Regions from separate parts of the Paraburkholderia sp. RL17-337-BIB-A genome, predicted to be linked through region 2. Evidence: riboswitches for the same ligand, from Rfam matches in the RefSeq annotation. Region 2 holds a riboswitch; each other region holds the start of a gene.
The links. A riboswitch is a leader RNA that binds a small molecule or an ion and turns the genes downstream of it on or off. The one in region 2 is predicted to bind cobalamin.
Positions count from the first base shown of each region.

Region 1: it holds a riboswitch for cobalamin, as region 2 does, so the genes downstream of both, cobG (precorrin-3B synthase) here and P0D84_RS33985 (TonB-dependent receptor domain-containing protein) in region 2, are expected to answer to the same signal.
Region 3: it holds a riboswitch for cobalamin, as region 2 does, so the genes downstream of both, P0D84_RS15715 (TonB-dependent receptor) here and P0D84_RS33985 (TonB-dependent receptor domain-containing protein) in region 2, are expected to answer to the same signal.

Region 1 covers NZ_JARESY010000002.1:1,748,999-1,755,887, forward strand. The annotation lists gene cobJ (precorrin-3B C(17)-methyltransferase) at 1-1,590, opposite strand, end outside; gene P0D84_RS28685 (precorrin-2 C(20)-methyltransferase) at 1,587-2,318, opposite strand; gene P0D84_RS28690 (precorrin-8X methylmutase) at 2,319-2,945, opposite strand; gene cobG (precorrin-3B synthase) at 2,938-4,446, opposite strand; cobalamin riboswitch at 4,530-4,708, opposite strand; gene cbiE (precorrin-6y C5,15-methyltransferase (decarboxylating) subunit CbiE) at 4,793-6,016, shown strand; gene P0D84_RS28705 (cobalt-precorrin-5B (C(1))-methyltransferase) at 6,016-6,889, shown strand, end outside.
Region 2 covers NZ_JARESY010000002.1:2,973,796-2,980,684, reverse strand. The annotation lists gene P0D84_RS33990 (SRPBCC family protein) at 20-466, opposite strand; gene P0D84_RS33985 (TonB-dependent receptor domain-containing protein) at 652-2,571, opposite strand; cobalamin riboswitch at 2,719-2,916, opposite strand; partial or broken gene P0D84_RS33980 (RHS repeat-associated core domain-containing protein) at 3,112-3,228, opposite strand; gene P0D84_RS33975 (hypothetical protein) at 3,307-3,534, shown strand; gene P0D84_RS33970 (RHS repeat-associated core domain-containing protein) at 3,828-4,970, opposite strand; gene P0D84_RS33965 (hypothetical protein) at 5,208-5,339, opposite strand; partial or broken gene P0D84_RS33960 (RHS repeat-associated core domain-containing protein) at 5,934-6,205, opposite strand; gene P0D84_RS33955 (DUF6896 domain-containing protein) at 6,331-6,762, opposite strand; partial or broken gene P0D84_RS49190 (RHS repeat-associated core domain-containing protein) at 6,750-6,889, opposite strand, start outside.
Region 3 covers NZ_JARESY010000001.1:3,509,652-3,516,540, reverse strand. The annotation lists gene P0D84_RS15740 (SIMPL domain-containing protein) at 1-495, opposite strand, end outside; gene P0D84_RS15735 (EVE domain-containing protein) at 702-1,160, opposite strand; RNA gene ssrS (6S RNA) at 1,251-1,432, opposite strand; gene P0D84_RS15725 (cell division protein ZapA) at 1,525-1,839, opposite strand; gene P0D84_RS15720 (ATPase) at 1,836-2,192, opposite strand; cobalamin riboswitch at 2,446-2,687, shown strand; partial or broken gene P0D84_RS15715 (TonB-dependent receptor) at 2,786-2,986, shown strand; gene P0D84_RS15710 (FecCD family ABC transporter permease) at 3,059-4,069, shown strand; gene P0D84_RS15705 (ABC transporter ATP-binding protein) at 4,066-4,905, shown strand; gene cobT (nicotinate-nucleotide--dimethylbenzimidazole phosphoribosyltransferase) at 4,940-6,001, shown strand; gene P0D84_RS15695 (adenosylcobinamide-GDP ribazoletransferase) at 6,185-6,889, shown strand, end outside.

The DNA of each region.
Region 1 (6,889 bases), 1.2 Mb from region 2:
CAGTTGCCACGGCCGTGCGCGAGAGATCGGGTTGTAGAAAGCCATCACCAGGTCTGCTTCGGCCGCATGCCTGAGACGCTTCTCGATGATGGTCCACGGTTTCAGATTGTCGGATAACGACAGCATGCAGAAGTCATGGCCCAACGGTGCACCGGCTTGGGCTGCGGTCGCCATGGCCGCGGATACCCCCGGCACGATGGCGAGTTGCACCGCGCGCCAGTCAGCGTGCGTCGAACTTCCTTCTTCGAGCGCCTCGAGCACCGCAGCCGCCATCGCAAACACGCCAGGATCGCCCGATGACACCATCACCACGGATCGTCCTGTGCTAGCGAGTTCGAACGCGTGACGCGCGCGCTGCATCTCCTCACGATTATCCGTGCCGTCTACGCGCTGATCCGCGCGAAACGGGCCGGCCATTTTCACGTAGGTTTCGTAGCCGAGGATATCGGTGGCTTCGTTCAGCGCTGTTCGAGCGGCGGGCACCATCAGATCGGCGCTGCCGGGACCGAGGCCGATCACCGTCAAGCGGCCGCGTGGTCGGCCGATCGTATCCGCGTCGATGGCCAAAGGCGCTAATGCCAGCGCAACGCCTGTATCTGTGCCGTTGTGCAGCGTTTCGTAGGGGATCCGCAGCGCGGCATGCAGCAGGTTGCCCGGCGGCTCGCCATCCTCCGGGCGTATTTGAGTAAAACGCAGCGGCACGTTCAGGCTCGCCGCCGCGTCAGCGAACGCTGGGTTTGCCATTTGCTCAGCAGATGCCAGTAATGCGGCGAGAGAAAGCGCGGCGAGACCGTGTGCGTCCAATGCCTGGCGCACGCGAGCTGCTATCTGTTCGCCTGAGTGCGATTGCGCTTCAGGACTGGAATTGGTTGCGTCGGCGGCAGTAGCCAAGATCGTCCCGCCCGCGGCCCTTGCATTAGCCCCAGCCCAAGCATCAGCACTAGCCCCGCGCACCGTCACCGCCGCCACCACACTTCGCGGATGAATCACCAACTCATCATCACGTCCACGCGAGGCGCGCGGCGTCACGCGAATCGCGAGACGTGCCGAATCAGAACGGGGCAGTTGCGCATCGTCGAGCCACGGCGCTTCGCCTTCAATCCGCGTGCTTTCTCCGGCGAGCAAATCCGACACGAAGCGCTTACCTTGCGCGATATCGGCGAGTGCATAGCCTTCAGGCGGATTGAGCACACACGTGCCGAAGCGCAGTTCTCCGCTCGTCGTAATCGCAGGCGACACGCCCAATGCGGCCGCAATCTCACGCGCCATCAAGTTGACGCCTGCAAGGCCGCCGAGCAACGGCACGACCGCGCTGCCATCTTCGGCAACCGCTAGAACGGGCGGCTCAACGCCCTTGTTCGACAGCAACGGCCCAACGCACCGAATCACAATCCCGGCGGCGCACAGCGCGACGATCGGCGTGCCGCGCGCATACAGTTCACGCAAATGCGCGCCAAGCTCCGTATACGCGATGTCGGCCTCGACTCGCCCCCGCAACGCATGCACCTCGCAACCTGCATACAGCGCCTGAATACGTCGCGCAGTCGCCAGCGCGCCCGCACCGAGAATCACGATCGCAGGTGGCATCATCCTTGCCATTTTTCCCCCGGCACGACGAGCAGCGAAAAATACGGCGAAGCCATCGGATCGACCTCGGCAAGCGGCACGATGCGTTGATTGCCCATCGTTGCGCGCTCAACGTAAAGCGCACGATGCGCGAGTCCCAGTTCACCGAGCACGCGCCTCACTTTATCGAAATTGCGGCCGAGTTTCATGATGACGGCAGCGTCGGCATCGGCAAGACGCCGGCGCAATTCGTCTTCGGGCAATACGCCGGAGAGCACCGACAAACTCTGATTGCGATACACCAGCGGCGCACCGAGTACCGCCGCGCCACCGAGCATCGAGCACACGCCGGGCACGACTTCGGCCTCGAAGCGGGGCGCGAGCCGGTCGTGCAAATACATATACGAGCCGTAGAAAAACGGATCGCCTTCGCAAATCACCGCGACGTCGCGGCCCGCATCCAGGTGACCCGCGACGATCTGCGCAGCGGTGTCGTAGAAGTCGGCGATGATCGCTTCATACGAAAGCGGCGGCTCGAGCGCTTCGGTCGTGACAGGATAAACGAGCGGCAAATGCTGCTGGGCGTCATGCAAATGCGCTTCGATGATGCTGAACGCGTTGCCCTTCTTACCCTTCGCAACGAAATACGCGACCACGGGTGCCGCTTTCAGCAAACGCAGCGCTTTCAGCGTGATGAGTTCGGGGTCGCCAGGGCCGACGCCCAGTCCGAATAAACGTCCTTGCACGGTCATTTACTCGACCTCCGTCGCCAGTGCATTCACAGCGGCGGCCGCCATCGCGCTGCCGCCGCGTCGACCGTGAACCACGACGTAGGGCACGCCGCGGCTGTCTTCGGCAAGCAGCGCTTTCGATTCGGCCGCGCCCACAAAGCCGACCGGAAAGCCAAGGATCAACGCAGGCTTCGGCGCGCCGGCATCGAGCATGTCGAGCAAATGAAAGAGCGCGGTTGGTGCGTTGCCGATCACGACCACGCTGCCGGCCAGATGCGGCTGCCACAATTCGAGCGCGGCGGCCGAGCGGGTATTGCCGAGTTCGCGCGCGAGCGCGGGCACGTTCTGATGCGTGAGTGTGCAGATCACCTCGTTGTTCGCGGGCAGTCGTGCGCGCGTGATGCCTTGCGCCACCATGCCGGCATCGCACAGAATCGGCGCACCTTGTGCGAGTGCCGTGCGGCCCGCCGCGCCTGCGCCTTCAGAAAACCGCAGGTCTTCAATAACGTCGACCATGCCGCAAGCGTGGATCACGCGCACCGCGAGTTTCTCGAGGTCGGCGGGGATGCGCGAGAGATCGGCCTCCGCACGTATCGTCGCGAAGGATTGGCGATAGATCTCCTGACCGTCGCGAATGTAATCAAGCATCTAAAGGGCTCCGGGTCGGGTGTGCCAATGGGCCGAGCAGGTCGGCGGCCTGTTCGATCGTGAGTTGGCGCGCGACGCACGAACCGAAACCTGGCTGGCCGTCGCGTCGATAAAGGTCGTAGATTCCGGGCGCGGCGGCCAGCAGCGTGTATGGCGCGCAGTGGGCGGCGGCGCACGAGCGCGGACAGCCGCTGAGATGTACGTCGACGCCGTTGGGCAAGCGATCCGCTAGAAGCAGCGCGTCGGCTTTGGTATCGGCGAGGCCTTTTACGCAGCCAGTGGAACCGGCGCAGGCGATCAAGCGCGCAAGAGGCTGCGTGAGATCGCAGGCAAGGCCTAGCGTGTTCATTTCAGCGAGCACGGCGGGCGCGGCATGGGCGGCGATATCGGGCAGCAACACGCTTTGCCAGGGCGTCATGTGTAGCGTGCCGTTGCCTTGCTGTTGCGAGAGCGCGGCGAGGCCGCGCAGGGTCGCTGCGTCGAGGCGTCCGAGCGGGGGGTGGCCGCCTACATGCAGCATTCCCACTACGCGCTGTGCGTGCGCGCCGAATCGCAGCGAGGCATCGGCAGGCGTGCCGCGTTGCCAGTTTGCAAGCGACGTGTCGCGTGACAGCGGGAAATCGACGTACGTTTGAGCGTGCCGCAATATTGCGTCGATGGAATGTGCGGTAAGCACATGACGCATGCGCGTGGCATCGGCGGCGGCCAGATCGAGGAACGTATGCAGCAGTGCGCGGACAAGGGCGGCGACTTGCGATGGCAGCACGGCGGCGAGGGCGCCGGTATTCGCGTTCGCCATCACAGGCGGACAACCCGCCAAACCAAACACAAATCGCACACCGTCTCCAGCTTGCGTTGCCGCCAGCCAGACATCATGCGGATGATCGAGCCTCGCAAGGCGCTCACCCCCGTCGAGCAACAACGCAAATTTCGGCGACAGCGCCGCGAAACGCGCATCGCTTTGCAGCAGCGCGAGAAGCTCGGCGCAAAGCGGTCTCGTGTCGAACAGCGCGAACGGATCACGCCCGGCTGCAGGGCTGATCATGACGTTGCGCACGTCGTCGGCGGCGGAGGCTAGTTGCAGACTGGAAGATGCATGCCGCAAGTCCGCCGACCTTGCCGTCGAAGCGGCCGCTTCGCCCACTGTCAATCCGAGAGCCGCATCCGCTGCGCCCGACGTCGGCAACGGTATCGGCATCGGCCCGAGCCCCGCATCGACCAGCGCCGCGATCAGCGCCGCCTCATGCCCGCCGCGCACGCCACGCACCTGCAGATTGGCGCGATTGGTCAGTTCGACCACACCAGCCGCATGGTGCTCGCTAACGTCTGCGATCACCGCCGCCTGCGCCGCGCTCAGCTCGCCGCCGGGCAATTTGATCCGGCAAATCCCGCCATCGCGGGCAGCGACGATGCGCAGCAGCCCCGGGCACGCCGAGGGCCGCAGCGCGAAGGCCGCGTCGGGCAAAACAGTGGAGGGCGAAACTTGCTTCAAGACGGACACCGGGTTTAGCGTCGCGCGATGGCCCGAGCGCCGCCCAGGTGGGCATTGCTGCGGCATCGGTACACCCCGCCCGATGGTGGCTGGCACGAACAGTCTGGCCGGCAGGTCTCCTGGCTGGCAGGTCGTGGTCCGCCGCTGCCTTCCCGGTCGAACCAGTGGCGCGGAGCGCAGGCGGACTCGCTGCATACAGTTGCGGGGGCAGCCACAGTGGCTCTGTGTTCCCTCTTCGGCCCCGAAGGGCACCGGCGGCTGTATTATGCCTTTTTTCGAACAGCACAACGAGGCTGGACGCTTTGATCGGCGTGGCACAGCGCACTATTTGAAGATACAGAACAAGGATGGATGCATGCCGGCGTGGCTGACCGTGGTGGGCATAGGCGATGACGGCTTCGCCGGCTTGGGGCGGGCCGCGCGGCGTGCTTTGCTGGAGGCGTCGGTGGTCTACGGCGGCGAACGGCATCTGGCGATGCTGCCCGCGCGTCTCGCCGCGCGCCGTGCGGCATGGCCGCGGCCGTTCGATCTGGCGCCTTTGCTGGCCGAGCATAGCGGCTCCGTGTGTGTGCTGGCGAGTGGTGACCCGATGCTATTCGGCGTCGGCGCGACCCTGGCGCGGCAGTTGCCGGCGGGCGAGTTGCGGGTGCTGCCCGCACCGTCGTCGCTGTCGCTGGCGGCCGCGCGGCTGGGTTGGCCGTTGCAGGATGTCGTCACGGTTTCGCTGGTGGGAAGACCGTTGCCGACCCTGAATGCTCATCTGCACGACGGCGCGCGTGTCTTCGTGCTGAGTGCCGACGGGCGCACGCCCGCGGCGCTGGCCGAACTGCTGAATGCGCGCGGCTTCGGCGCGACGCGGATGACCGTGCTGGAACATCTGGGCGGTGCGCTGGAACGGTGTATCGATGGCCGCGCGGATCAGTGGTCCGCGGGCGAAGCAGCGGCGCTGAACCTGATCGCACTCGAATGCCGGGCCACGGCAGGCGCGCCGCGTTTGCCGTTGACCTCCGGCTTGCCCGATGACGCCTTTCGCCATGATGGTCAATTGACCAAACGCGACGTGCGCGCGATCACGCTGGCGCGTCTCGCGCCGACGCCGGGCGAATTGCTGTGGGATGTGGGCGCGGGCAGCGGCTCGATCGGCATCGAATGGATGCGCGCGCACCGGACTTGCCGCGCGATCGCAATCGAAGGGCATGCGGAGCGGCAGCGGTTTATCGAACACAATCGCGATGCGTTGGGCGTGCCGGGCTTGCAACTGGTGGCCGGCCGCGCGCCGGATGCGCTGGAAGGATTGGCGGTGCCGGATGCCGTGTTCATCGGCGGCGGTGTGACGGCGCCGGGTGTGCTCGAGACGTGCTGGGCGCGTCTGCGTGACGGCGGGCGGCTGGTGGCGAATGCGGTCACTTTGCAGGGCGAGGCGGCGCTCGTGGCGTGGCGGGAACAGCATGGCGGCACGCTGACCCGCATCGCGCTTGCCGACGCACAGCCGCTCGGCGGCTTCGATACATGGCGCCAGGCGCTGCCGATCACGTTGCTGGATGTCATGAAGCCGGCCGACTCCCGGCCCCAACCGTAATGCGCGAAGAAACGCCCGAATCACCCGCGCCGCTGCGTAGCGGCTACACCACCGGCAGTTGCGCCACCGCGACGTCGCTCGCGGCCGCGCGCCTGTTGCTCGCGGGTATCGTCAGCGAGGTCGCGGAGATCGTGTTGCCGAAGGGCCAGCATGTGCCGATGCGGCTGGTGTTTTGCCGCCTCACTGCGGACGGCGCGGAAGCCGGCACAGTGAAAGACGCCGGCGATGACCCCGACGTGACCCACGGCGCGATCGTATTCGCCCGCGTGCGCCTGCGTGCCGAGCCGGGCGTGATATTCCGCGCGGGGCCGGGCGTCGGCACGGTCACGCGCGCCGGCCTCACGCTGCCGGTCGGCGAACCGGCGATCAATCCCGTACCGCGCAAGATGATGACCGAGCATCTGATCGCGCTCGCGGCCGACCATGGATACGAAGGCGGTTTCGAAGTGACGATCGGCGTCGAAGGCGGCGAGGCACTCGCCCTGAAGACGATGAACCCGCGCCTCGGCATCCTCGGCGGTCTGTCGATTCTGGGCACCACCGGGATCGTGCGGCCGTTCTCGTGCTCGGCCTATATCGCGTCCATTCATCAGGGCATCGACGTCGCGCGTGCCAACGGTTACATGCATCTCGCGGCCTGCACCGGCAACGCGAGCGAAGACGCGATGCGCGCGCATTATGGTCTGCCGGATATTGCGCTCATCGAAATGGGCGACTTCGTCGGCGCGGTGCTCAAGCATATGAAGCGCGCGCCGGTCGAGCGCTTGAGCGTGTGCGGCGGGTTCGGCAAACTCAGCAAGCTGGCAGCCGGGCACCTCGATCTGCATAGCCGCAATTCGAGCATCGATCTGGAGCGGCTCGCAGCATGGGCCG
Region 2 (6,889 bases):
CCCATGCCCGCGCCGTCAGTCAATCCGGAATCTCGGGCTCAACCAGTTTAGCCAGCTGAGCAAGCGACTCCTGCCAGCCGAGGTAGCACATCTCCACAGGAATGACCTCGGGCACGCCCGCCTGCGTGATGGTGACCTCGGTCCCGCAGACCACCTGCCGCAATGAAACGGTGACGTGCATCTCGCCAGGCAGGTTCGTATCGTCGAATCGGTCCGTGTAGCGGATTTTCTCGAACGGCACCAGTTCGACATACTCGCCGCCGAACGAGTGGCCGTTGCCGGTGGTGAAATTGCGGAAGGACATCTTGTGAGTGCCGCCCACGCGGGCCTCCAGGTGATGGACCTGACAGGTGAAGCCATAGGGCGGCAGCCACTTCGCTATCGCGTCGGGTTCGAGGAAGGCCCGATAGATGCGTTCGGGCGTAGCGCGCAAGACGCGATGGAGATTGACGGTTCCGGTAGTCATGGTGTGTTCGCCTTTCACTTGGAGAAGTTGGACATACTCCTACGACGATTCGATGATCCGGATATCGACATAGGTTGAGACCAGGAAAAACCCTGGGCAGGCGATGGTCCATCGATCGGTTCAGAGTGTGGACCGGAACCGGCGCCCTCCCAGCCGTTCATGCCACCGGGAGGGCCATTTGCCGCTTAGAACGTATAAGCCAGCTTGCCAAACGCCGTACGTCCCAAAGTGTTGTACCCATATGCAGTGACGTACTGTCGATTAAACAGATTCGACAGATTCGCCGACACGGTCAGATGCGAATTGACCTTATAAGCAGCACGCAAAGCGACCGTTGTGTACGACGGCAGATAGATCGAGTTGAGCTGGTCGTCGAAGGTCGATCCCCCATAAAGCAGCGAGACGCCGGTGCTGAGCGCGTGAAGATGGAACTCGTCCCACGTGTGATCGACGCTCAGACTGGCCGTCTGGCGCGGGCGGCGGTTAAGCCACGTCTGGTCGGTCACGTCCTGCGGATTCAGCAGGCCGATCGCGAGGCTGACAGGCGTCGATTTGCCGAGCGTGCCCTTGTACGACAGATCGATGCCCTGGATGTGCGCCCGTCCAATATTCACGGGCAGAAACGTCGCGGAGTTGTACGAGATGAGGTCATGGACGCGGGTGTCATAAACGGCGGCCGTGAAGGTGCCGAACGAGGTGGTTGCGTCCAGCGCCGCCTCGATCGTGTCGCTGCGCTCGGGCAACAGGTTCGGGTTCGCAAAGCCTGGGTAGTACAGGTCGTTGAAGGTCGGCAGGCGGAATGCATTGCCATACGAAAGCCGCGCCGTATACACCGGGGTGATCGCATAGGCCACGGCGACATTGCCGGTATTGACCGAACGGCCCTGAATAATCTCGTGACGGCCCGCAAGGAACACCGTCAGGGCACCGAGCGTGACTGACTGATGGAGTGAGACCGCTGAATCGTTGCGCGTCGGCACGCCCTGAGGGATATCGACCGGCAGGAAAGCTTGCTCGCGGCTGAAGTCGTAGGCGAGCTTCGTCTCTCCGGACAGCGGTAGATCGAACAACGTCAGCGCCTTTTCCTGATGGGTCAACGAGGTTGACGTGCTGAAACGCGTCGAGTCGATCTCATCGGTCGGAATGGTGGGATTGTTCGCATAGAGGAACTGGCGGTCCGTGGCGTAGCCCACCGACTGGTCGAACTGGGTGGTCGGCGTAATGTCCAGGTGAAACGCGAGGCCCGTCGTCAACTGATGATCGAGCTGGCGATCGTCGCCACCGCCACTGTCATACGAAAGATCGGACGTGTGGTACAGGGCGAACGTGGAGAGCGACCAGTTGTCGCGCGCATAGCCGAGGCGCGCATCCACGTCCTGAGCATGGTACGGGTTTCGGCCATCCTCGTGACCGAATGCATACGGCTGGGTCGCATCGATCCCAGCGGTGTTGTAGTCGTGCAGGCCGAGCGAGTAGGTCAGGCCGGACAGTGCCGAGAGCGGACCAGTGGAGGGGATACTGCCGGAGGTCCGGACTTGCGTGTCGAAGGTTTTGTTCGAACCGCCGCCTACGGAGATCGTGGTCTGGTTCGGCTGATTGGATGCGTGATTGGTGAACAGTTGCACGACGCCGCCCATCGCAGCCGCACCGAACGACGCGGCCGCCGGCCCTGAGATGACTTCGACACGGTCGAACGAGGAGGTTGAGAGATCCGCCCACGCGGCCTGGCCGGTGGTTGCGGAGCCTACCCGGATGCCGTCGATAAACACCGCGACCTGGCTGCCGGATGAACCCCGGATGCTGACTGAAGCGAAGGAGCCGGGGCCGCCGTTTTGCGAAACGGTGACGCCGGGCAGCGTGGCGAGCGCTTGCGTGATACTCGGGTTGGCCGGGGACAGACGCTCGAGATCGGCGCGCGTGAGGACCTGGGTCGTGGCGTAGCGTTGGTCGAACGATTGCGGCAGGTGTTGGGTGTCGCCGGTGACAAGGATATTCGGCAGCGTGGTTTCGGCCGACGCTTGCGCGGGCAGTGGCAACGATGTGTCGTCCGCGGCCTGTGCAACCTGCCATGCGGAGACTGACAACACGGCGAGAACGCTATACATGCCGACGACGTGTCGGCGCAAGGTTCCCTGCGGGGAACCGGTTTGAACGGCGGTGGACATGACTGATCCTGAGGCTTGGGCTGTCGTTGCAACGGGCGCCGCATAGGCGGTGCTTGCACATCGGGACACCCCGCCCGATGCGGCTGCGCAGACCTCGGTTTGATGGCAGGTCTCCTGGCTCACGGGTCAACGTCACGTGCCGACCTTCCCGGTGCTCCAGTGGTCATGAATGGCACGGACTCGCCGCTTACAGTTGCGGGGACAGCCGCAGACTCGGAGCATCGCTGCTCGTACTGCGTTCCCTTTTGATCCCGGTTGATGGGAACCATCAAGGCGGAAGGGTAGCGATGCGTGGTGGTGACGTCAATTACTACGGCGTTTGCGGTACGCTGTTCGTCACTGTGATTGTGGTTTTCTTGTTCGGATCAGGCGATGCGTTGATATAGGTTGGCGAATGGTTTTTTGGGTGAGGTTTTGATGCGGCGTTTTCGTGGCATGGACTCTGTGCATTGCCGGATGGAAACGAGAGGGCCGCAGTGCGGGGTTGTTTGCATATTGATAGAGCTTGATGCCGCCCGCGAGCCCTATCGAGTCCTTGCTGATGAACCGCTCCGTCGTCGGATCATAGTACCGATACCGGTCGTAGTGCAGCGCCGTTTATGCATAAGCACGACGCTACGCGATGCGCCCGACGCGCCATCGACTGCAACAGTCACGCAACCGCAGCAGCCCTTCATGCCCTGGGAACACATCGACCGGTGGCTAGGCGCGGAGAAGTTCTTCAAGGCTGGCCAGCGCGTCTATGTCTCGGTTGACTACATCCGGCAAAGCCTCACGGTGACCCCGGAATACGATGAGGCCGCCAGGGCGCGTGGGCGCGCACAACGGACCATTGAGCGCAAGGCCACCAATGATGAACTGCGCAAGGTATGGCGCGCGCAGGCGCAGATAACCCGCTACTGACCATTACCACCGGATAGACATGCAAAGGGCCGCAATCGCGGCCCTTCGTTGTTACCACACTCGCATATCGGGAGAACAGAATCCAGACACAATATCCATCAACTCCAGAACTCTGTCTTCAATGTCTTCCGTTGCGCCAATCCTCAAGGAGTCGAGAAGCCTATACACGGATCCCGAACTAAAATTCTTCTCCCGGTATTTCACAAGAATCGCTCGTAGTAAATTGACGTCGCAATTCCTCTCCAATGCATCACGCAGCTCTCTATCTAGCACGCTATCCAGTTCGGCATTCATTACTTCACCCATTTGTCACGAGTTGAGGCAAGGGCCGCCTGATAGTCAGACAAGGACATGCTTGTACTCGGCTGGATCGTCCCATGGTTGGCACTATCCTGAACGTACTTGAGGGTATTTGGAAGATTCGCCGTGTTCAGCATGCATGCGCAGTCCTTTCCAGTGCCGCCCATACTTGCCGGACGCCTATGAGGCGGAAGGTTAGCCGCTGATCCCGGCGCAACCGAAATTCCTCCCGTGGCTGGGTGAACCATCCCATCCGAGCCGACAGGAATATCGACACCAGGACGCGCACCAAGTCCACGCGCCGTAGGCTCAGCAATAGGGAAACCATCGCTTCCGGTTTTCATCGCTCGATATACGTCGTCCCCTGTCAATCCGAGCGGGTCAACCCATGTAAGCGGATTGGGCGCATATTGATGCGCGTTGAGTCCGCCCTGTAACCCGATCGGATCCTTGCTGATGAACCGGCCGGTCGCCGGATCATAGTAGCGGTTGCAATTGTAGTGCAACCCTGTCTCTTCATCATGATACTGCCCCTGAAAACACAGCGCATTACCACCCCCCACCGGATCCGGCTTCTCCCTCCAAGTATCCTTCCATCCCCCCCACGCCTTAAACCGCGCGAGCCACACCACCTTCCCCGACTCATCCGTAAGCTCCTGCGGCGTGCCCAAATGGTCATTCTGATAAAACACCGTGACATGTCGCGTCACCGCCGGCATTTGGACATAGCGCCCGTCGGTCCCAGTCGCCAGATGCGCATGTTCAACTATCGTTTCATCAAGCCGCGCAAGCGGCACAAACGAACCCGCTTCATACAGATAAATCGATGCGGCCTGCCATTGATGCTCTTCAGCCAGCGTATGCATGCGCTGCGCGACAGGCAACGAATATGGATCGTTCGGATCCTCACGCACCAGCCGCGCCGAGCGATAGCGATACGGACGAACGTCGCGCGTTGGTCGCAACGGCTCGTGGAAACGTTCCTCCATCAGCAGCACGTCGCCGTCCCACGTAAACACCGTGCGATCGACCCCGCCACCGGCCCGTTCAACTTCCTTCATCGTGCGCCGTCCGAACACGTCATAGCGGAAACGCACCACCTGTTCCGCGCGTGCGGTGCCGTTGATGAACTCCACGCCGCCGTCCGCATGGGTGCGCGTGCGGTTCAGTTCATCGGCTTTCGGCGCGTTCGCGTAGTGGCAGGATTACCGTCACGCTGCGCGATGCGCCAGATGGCTATTCACTGGATACACCACCGCGCCCGCAGCAGCCCTTTATGCCATGGGAGCATATCGACAGGTGGCTAGGCGCAGGCAATCTCTTCAGCACCGGCCAGCGCGTCAATGTCTCGGTTAACTACATCCGGCAATGCCTCACGGCGCCCCCCAGAATACGATGAGGCCGCCAGGGCGCGTGAGCGCGCACAACGGGCCATTGAGCGCAAGGCCGAGAATGACGAACTGCGCGGCGTATGGCTCGCACAGGAAGCTGAGCGCCAACGACACAGAAACCGCTCCGGGCCGAACACCTCGAATTTATAATCGGGCAATGACACGTGACGAAGGGCCGCACACCGCCCTTCGATTACCAAATAAATTAAATTCGGCTGGCAAAGCACCTAAGTATTTCCGCTATCTCAAGTGCCTCCGACTCAGATAGCTCGACAGGATCGTTTTCTTTTGTCGCGGCCTTGATATGGATAGACGATCCTTGTTCAATCCATATCCGGACAGCTCCATCGCTCGATTCGAAATAGTCTTGATTCGATGTATTTTGTTGCATTTCTATTCACCTGTAGTCGGGAAGTGCGGGTTTCCATCATCTGGCGATACAACCTTGACTTTACCTGTCGGATCGTATGCATGCACATGGTCAACGGCCGCTTTAGGATCGTTGGATGGCAACCCTGTTGCCGGGTCTTTATGACCTCGATCCAACCTCAAACGCTCTTTCCCTGTACACGGGCATTTCCATTTTATCGGTGCGCCTGTCGCATCCGATTTAGCCAAAACAAGTCCCTTCTGATTTGCTAAATCACGAATCTCTGTGCGCGTCCTATCAGTAATGTCGCTTGCCGTTATCGTTGGTGGCGTTATGCCACTCAGACCCAGCGGATCGATCCACTGCACCGGATTGGGCGCATACGCAAACGCATTCAGCCCCCCGCGAGGCCAATCGGATCCTTGCTGATGAACCGGCCGGTGTTGGGATCATAGTACCTATACCGGCTATAGTGCAGCCCCGTTTCGTGATCATAATACTGCCCCTGGAAGCGGATCGGGTTCCTGATACCAGCCTTGCGGGCGGCCTCGCTGATGACTTTCTTTGTATCATCCCACGCCCAATACCGTGCGCTCCAAGCAATCTCCCCTTTGCATCCGTTACATCCTCATTGATCACTTGTGCGCGCAGATTACGCCGATCGTCGAAGTTGTAGTGCATGGTCACATAGTCAACCGAAGCAATGAAAGAGAAGCGGAATTAGGTGGCCTTCGTCTATCGGGGCCAGCGTAGCAATATCCAACATTTTTCTTCTCCATCTATTTTCCCAACCACCCCGATCATCTCGGCATCCTTGAGCCTCTCTTCGCACTCGCTATAAAAATCTGGATTGCACACCAAGTTCGCATGCTTCGAAAGGATAAATTCGTTCATTCTATGGGCGTCAACGACACCTTTTTCCAAAATGTGATTGTGCACATCAACAACAATGCCATCTTCATTCTCAAACCTTACGCCCAAGCCATGTCGAGAGTAATTCCACTTAGCACATTGGGCATGTACACATCCATAGCGAGGCAGATCAGTCAGATATTTCCAATCTTGAGCTGTGGCATTGCTTTTGAAGAGTTTGTCTTGCAAAGCAGATTGCAGTGCAACGAACTCCATTAGCGCCGTTACAAAATTATCGCGAGTCAATATCGGCATCGTTCCGTCCTCTCTGCTTTTGCCATCGCAGCCTCATCTTTAAGTTGAGCAGCTTCCTCTGGCGACGCAGTGGAGATGTTTACAGGAATCGCCAAGAGGCCGGCTTTTGTTGCTGCTTCGGCGCGAT
Region 3 (6,889 bases), on a different contig from region 2:
GGTGAGCTTCTGCTCAGCAGCACGCTGCGTTTCAGGCGACAGCGAGAACTGCACATTGCCGACCTGCATGATCGATGCCATCTGGCCCGCGAGTTTCGACACCGCGGCGAAGTCGTGCGATTCGAGCACGACTTCCGTGCGGCCGCGCCATGCGGAAATGCGCCCGTCACGATCGGTGGACGGGTAGATCGAGAAGGACCCGGTGCGGGCCGTGACACCGCTCACACTCCTGGCTTTTTGCAGCGCTGCATCGGCGCGTTGATTCAGCGTGGAGGTCAGCGCGGACGGATCGCTCGCTTCCTGTTCGTAGAACAGCGTGATGTCGACGACGTCTTGCGGCACTTCCGCACTCGCCTGCGCATTCAGCGACAGTACGCCCGCGGGCTGATACTGCGTCACGCTCTGCGCGCGGGCCATGGCCGGCGCGAGTGCGAGCGCGGCAGGGGCGGCGCATACGAGCGCGAGAGCGAGTGCACGTGCGGTGTTTTTCGTCATTCCTGGACTCCTTGCTTGAACAGTGGTGCACGATTGAAGCGAACGCCGTGCGATGGCACAACGTTTGCGAGTCCGTTAGGCGCTTGTAACCTTAGCTTGGTTCCCTAATTTGACGTTTGCTCAACGCTTGCCTTCATGCCCGCGCAGAATTGCGCATGATTCAAGCGACATTCAAGCGACGCCACGTCGTATGCGCGTATGCACCGTCAAACAAGACGTTTGGTGATGAAGCGCCATTCGGCTTCAGTCACCGGCGTGATCGACAGGCGGTTGCCCTTGGCGAGCACGCGCATGTCCTTCAATTCCTCATGCTCACGCAGCGCGGCAAGCGGAATCAACGGGATCTTCTTCTTGAACACCACATCGACCAGCAGCCAGCGCGGCGTTTCCTGCGACGATTTCGAGTCGTAGTAGGGGCTCTTCCTGTCGAACTGAGTCGGGTCCGGATAGGCGGTCGACGATACTTCCGCGAGCCCCGCAATGCCTGGCTCAGGACAGCTCGAGTGATAGAACAGCACACCGTCGCCGACCTGCATCATGTCGCGCATGAAGTTGCGCGCCTGATAGTTGCGCACGCCGGTCCACGGCAGCGTGTGCTGCGGTGCGTGGGCGAGATGATCGATGCTTGCTTCGTCCGGTTCGGACTTCATTAGCCAGTAGCGCATGAATCGAATTGAACGTTAAGAGGTTGATGCGGAAGAAAATCGAGGCCCAAAGAAAAACGGCACCGAACCGAAGTCCGATGCCGTTTGAATAGGGTCCCCGCCTTAGCCGCTAGGCCGGCATCCTGAACCGGGGGTTCAGAATTGGTCGCAGTTAGCAGCACTTCGGGTACATCAGACAGAGTGACGCGCACACCCGTGCTACAAATTTCCACAACCGTGCACATGGCATTGGTTCAAGGAATATATGACCTTGGCGAACCAGGCAGGGAAGTCAAACCGATTGAATTCAAAAACGTTTGCATGAGTCTTGGCTCATGCACTTCGCTTGAATCCGCAGCCGATCTCAGGACCGGCTACAAGATACTTACTGCATGCTGTACTGCTGAATCACAGTACCCAGTTGTTCGTTCATTTGATGCATTGTACGCCGGATTTCTTCTGCGGGAAATGCTTCTCCGTGCCGCACGCTCGTTTGGAGCTTAAGCAGTTCCGATGCCAGCGACAGCGCAGCCATGACGGCAATGCGATCCGTGCCGCGCACATTGCTGTTGTTGCGGATCTTCGACATCTCGGCGTCGACGCGTGCCACCGCTTCGAGCAGCGCGCCTTCAGTTTCGGGCGAGCAGGCAAGGCGATAGGGCACGCCGAGAATCGATACTTCGATCTGCTTGGTGGTCATGCATTTTCTCCGTGGCGGGTGACGCCGCTCTCCGCTTCGACCTCATGCGGCGGGGTCTCGAGCAGATCGAGCTGATTGTCCGGCTCGCTGTGCGCGCGAGCCCGCGGCAGCTTTTCGAGGATCGCGTTCAGGCGCACTTGTGCGTCGTCGATCTTTGCCGACAGCGCGTCGCGTTCTGCTTGCAGTGCATCGCGCTCCTCGCGCATCAACGCGAGTTCAGTGCGCGTGGCCTCTGCTTCGGCGCGCGTTTGGGCGAGCTGATCTTCGAGCGCGAGCCGCGCTTCATTGTGGCGTTGGCTGATCGCGATCAGCTTGCCGATATTCTGTGAAAGTGTTTCGAGTTCGGTGAGCATCTGCTGCGTCCTCTAAAGACATCGCATTTTAGCGCGGAATGCCGCACGTTCCGACAATTGTCTCGTTTCGAGACGTAACAACATCGCTTTGTGCAGGCTTTTATCGAACCTACGATGAAAAACGATGCGGACATCGGACAATAACCTGCACAGAACAGAACGGATTGCACATAGATTAACCATTCTTGACGGACCCGAAGGCCACTTCTAAACTGGCCGCACTCTGGCGCCCGCGCGCATTTCACAGTGCGCAGTTCAGTGCGCTTGTTCGGGTGCGCTCTGTTAAAACGGGAAGCAGGGCGCGCCGTTCGCATGAACGCGCGAACCCGCGCTGTCCTCGCGACGGTAAGTGACCGCATACGGCATGCAGCACGCAGGTCGATTCTGATCTCGTGTTTGAAGCCGAACATGCGAGTGTGCCACTGCGCGCCACGCGTGGGAAGGCGGGATCGATGTGTCGTCAGCCCGGATGTCGGCCAGAGGGCGAGGGGCGTCCCCACGAAAACGTAAACAGCGTGGGTGCCTCCGCGGGTACCTCATACGCATTGGCCGGCGGCGAAGCGGGCCGAGCACGCTACCCACGACTCGAATACGTTGGCGGTGACCGCGAAGATAGCAGCGGTGCGCTGAGCGGCTATGGTGTAGCGAATTTGCCGGCGCGCTATAAAATCAAGAAGGCGAAGTACGTGGCCGCGCAAATCCAGAACCTGTTGAACAAGGACTATGAAACGGCCTACCTGTATCACTCGCCGCGGCGCGGAGCGTATGTCACGGTCGGTTGGCTGCGGCAGTGACGAACGTCCTTCCATGAGAACGTGCCGGTGAGCCGCAGCTCGAGCCCGCTGCCCGCGACCACGCTGCGCGTGATGAGCGCGAAGCGCGCGGCCGCGATCTGGCTCGTGCTCGCGGGAATCGCGCTGCTCGTGCTGCTGGCGTCGCTCGCGCTCGGCAGTGTGTCGCTGGCGCCTGCGCGGGTATTGGCGGCGTTGCTGCCGTCGCATGCCTCGCATGTCGAGTCCGCCGATCTTGCCGGCGAAATCGTGCGCACGCTGCGTTTGCCGCGGGCGGTGGCCGGCTTTGCATGCGGCGCCTTGCTTGCGCTCGCGGGTGCATTGCTGCAAGTGCTCTTGCGTAACCCATTGGCCGAACCCTATGTGTTAGGTGTGTCGGGCGGCGCGGCGAGCTTCGCGCTGGTCGCGATGATCGCCGGTTGCGCGTGGTGGCTCGTCGATGCCAGCGCGTTCGCCGGGGCCTTCGTATCGATTCTGCTGGTGCTCGGACTCGCACGCCGCGAGCTGTGGCGCGGCGTGCCGCAGGACACGTCGCCGCGTTTGCTGCTGACCGGCGCGGTGATCGCGGCCGGTTGGGGCGCTGTCATTACCTTGCTGCTCAACCTCGCACCGGACAATCGTCTGCGCGGCATGCTGTTCTGGCTGACCGGCGATCTGAACGGTGGCGCGATGCCGTGGACGGCGCTCGCGGTGCTCGTCGTCGTACTCGTGGCGATCGTGCCTGTTGCGCCGCGTCTGAATGTTCTGCTGCGCGGCGACGCCGCCGCGCAGGCGCTCGGCGTCGCCGTGATGCCGCTGCGTTTGCGCGTGTATCTGGTGGCGTCGCTGGCGGCCGCAGCGGCCGTGACTACAGCGGGCACGATCGGTTTTGTCGGCCTGGTGGTGCCGCACATGCTGCGGCTTGCGTTCGGCAATGATCAGCGCATGCTGCTGCCGGCCGCGGCGCTCGGTGGCGGTGTCGCGGTGATGGGCGCGGACCTGATTGCGCGTACCGTGATTGCACCGGCGCAATTGCCGGTCGGCGTCATCACGTCGATTGTCGGCGTGCCGGTGTTTCTGTGGATGCTGTTGCGCAAACGTCGATGATGAACGCCTATAACGCCCAGCATGCGGCGCTCAGCGCGCAACGCCTGACCCTGCGCGCGGGCATGCGCACCCTGCTCGACGCATTCACGCATACGTTCTATGCAGGCGAGATCTGGTGCATTGCCGGACCGAACGGTGCGGGCAAGACGACACTGCTGTCCGCACTCGCGGGTCTGACGCAACCGTCGGCGGGTCACGTCGAACTGGACGGTGTGCGTCTCGCCGACTGGCTGCCGTTGCCGCTCGCGCAGCGTCGCGCGCTGCTGCCGCAAAGCGCAGCGGACGCCTTCAGCGCGAGCGTGCTCGATATCGTGATGCTGAACCGCTTTCCACATCTGACCGGCTGGGGTTGGGAGGGCGAGGCCGACCGCGTTGCCGCGCATGCCGCGCTGGACGCATTGGGCCTTGCGGCATTCGCTGCGCGCGACGTGTTGTCGCTTTCGGGAGGCGAACGTCAACGCGTGGCGCTTGCGGCAGTATTGTGCCAGGAGGCGCCGTTGTTGCTGCTCGACGAACCGCTCTCGCATCTGGACTTGCACCACCAGATCGACTGTCTCGAAGCGTTGACGGCCTGGACCCACGAGCCTCGGCGTACAGTGATGTTTTCGTGTCACGACCTGAACCTCGCGCGCCGCTTCGCGACCCATGCGTTGCTGCTCGACGGCAACGGCGGCGCGTATGCCGGGCCGGTGCACGACGTGCTGACACCCACGCTGACAAGCCGCGCGTTCGGCTATCCGTTGATTCTGATTCGCGACGGCGAGTATGAGGCGCTGATTCCCGCGCCGCGCTCGCGTCACGAATCGCCTGCGGCTAATGACATGCCGGCAGGCTAAGCGCTTTAACCCACACTCTCTTTTAGAAACCTCTATGACTTCTTTGCCAGGTTTGCAGGGATTGACCGAAGTCGAACCGCTCGATCAAACGCTGCGTGCCGACCTGCAACACATCATCGATACCAAGACCAAACCGCCCGGCAGTCTTGGGCGGCTCGAGGCGCTCGCGCGCCAGATGGGGTTGATCCAGCGCACGACGCACCCCACGGTCGAACGTCCGGCGATGATCGTGTTTGCCGGCGACCACGGGATTGCGCGGGAAGGCGTGAGTCCTTATCCGCAAGCGGTGACCGCACAAATGGTCGCCAACTTTCTCGCGGGCGGCGCGGCGATCAATGCCTTGAGCCGCGTGTCCGGCATCGAGCTCGAGGTGGTCAACTCAGGCATCGCGACACCGCTGCCGTCGGCTGACGGTCTCATCGACATTCCGCTTGCGGCCGGCACGCGCAACTTTGCGCACGAACCGGCGATGACGCGTGAACAGGCGCTTGCCGCGATGCAGGCGGGCGCGGCTCGCGTGCGGCATCACGCGGCGTTCGGCACCAATGTGATCGGCTTTGGCGAAATGGGCATTGCGAATACGTCGGCGGCCGCGTGTCTGATGAGCCGCCTGTGCGGCGTGCCGATCGACGAATGCGTCGGCCGCGGGACCGGTCTCGACAATGCGGGCCTCGCGAAAAAGCGCAACGTACTCGCATCGGCGCTCGCGCATCACGCCGTTTCCAACAATCCGCTCGATGTGCTCGCCACCTTTGGCGGCTTCGAAATCGCGATGATGACGGGCGCGTATCTCGCTGCCGCGCAAGCCCGCATGACGATCCTCGTCGACGGTTTCATCGCGACCTCGGCCTTGCTGGTGGCCGATGCGTTCGCAGCGGAGGTGCGCGAGTATTGCGTGTTCGCGCATGCGTCGAACGAGGCGGGGCATCGGCGCATGCTCGATCATTTCGGCGCGCTGCCGTTGCTCTCGCTCGATATGCGTCTGGGCGAAGGCACCGGCGCGGCGCTCGCGGTGCCGCTGCTGCGCGCGGCAGTGGCGTTCGTCAATGAAATGGCGAGCTTCGAATCGGCCGGTGTCGCCAATCGCGATGCGTAAGCCGCTATACGAGGCGTCGTTATCCGAAGCGCTTTTAACCGAGGCGCTTTTAACCGAGGCACTTTCATGCAAGGTACCTTCGTACGAGGCACTTTCAGACAAGGTGCTTGCATACGAGACGCTTGCATACGAGGCGCTTTCATACGAGGCGCCCCCTCACAAAAACGTGCGCCTCGCTCACTCATGAACCCGCTCGCGGAACTGCGCTATTTCTTCACGGCGCTTGGCTATTTCACGCGCGTGCCGGTGCCGCGTTGGGTCGGCTATGAGCCGCACTATCTGAATGCGGCGGCGCGATATTTTCCGCTCATCGGTCTATTGATCGGCGGATTGAGCGCGCTGGTCTATCTCGCGGCGTTGCATCTCTTTCCAGCAAGCGTGGCGGTGCTGCTGTCGATGGCGGTGTCGCTTCTCGTCACTGGCGCATTTCACGAGGACGGGCTCGCTGATTGCGTCGATGCGTTCGGTGGCGCCTATACACGCGAGGACGTGCTGCGCATCATGCATGACTCGCGCATCGGCGCGTTCGGCGCCATCGCGCTCGTGATCGCGCTTGCATTGAAGTGGCAAACGCTCGCCGCGCTGCCGCCGCTGCGCGCGGCAAGTCTGATGATTGCCGCGCATGCGGCAAGCCGCGTGTTTGCAATCAGCTATCTGGCCACGCTCGACTACGTGCGCGCCGAGGGCAAGGCCAAGCCGGTGGCACAGCGCTTGAGCGGTCCCGCGTTGCTCTGCGCGGCGCTGTTCGGTTTGCCGTTGTTGCTCTGGCCGAACGGACCTGGTCTGCCGGATTGGCGCTTCGCCGGGGTGACATTCGTCGTACTCGGGGCGTTGCGGTTTGCCATGGGCCGTTACTTCGTCAAACGCATTGGCGGCTACACCGGCGAC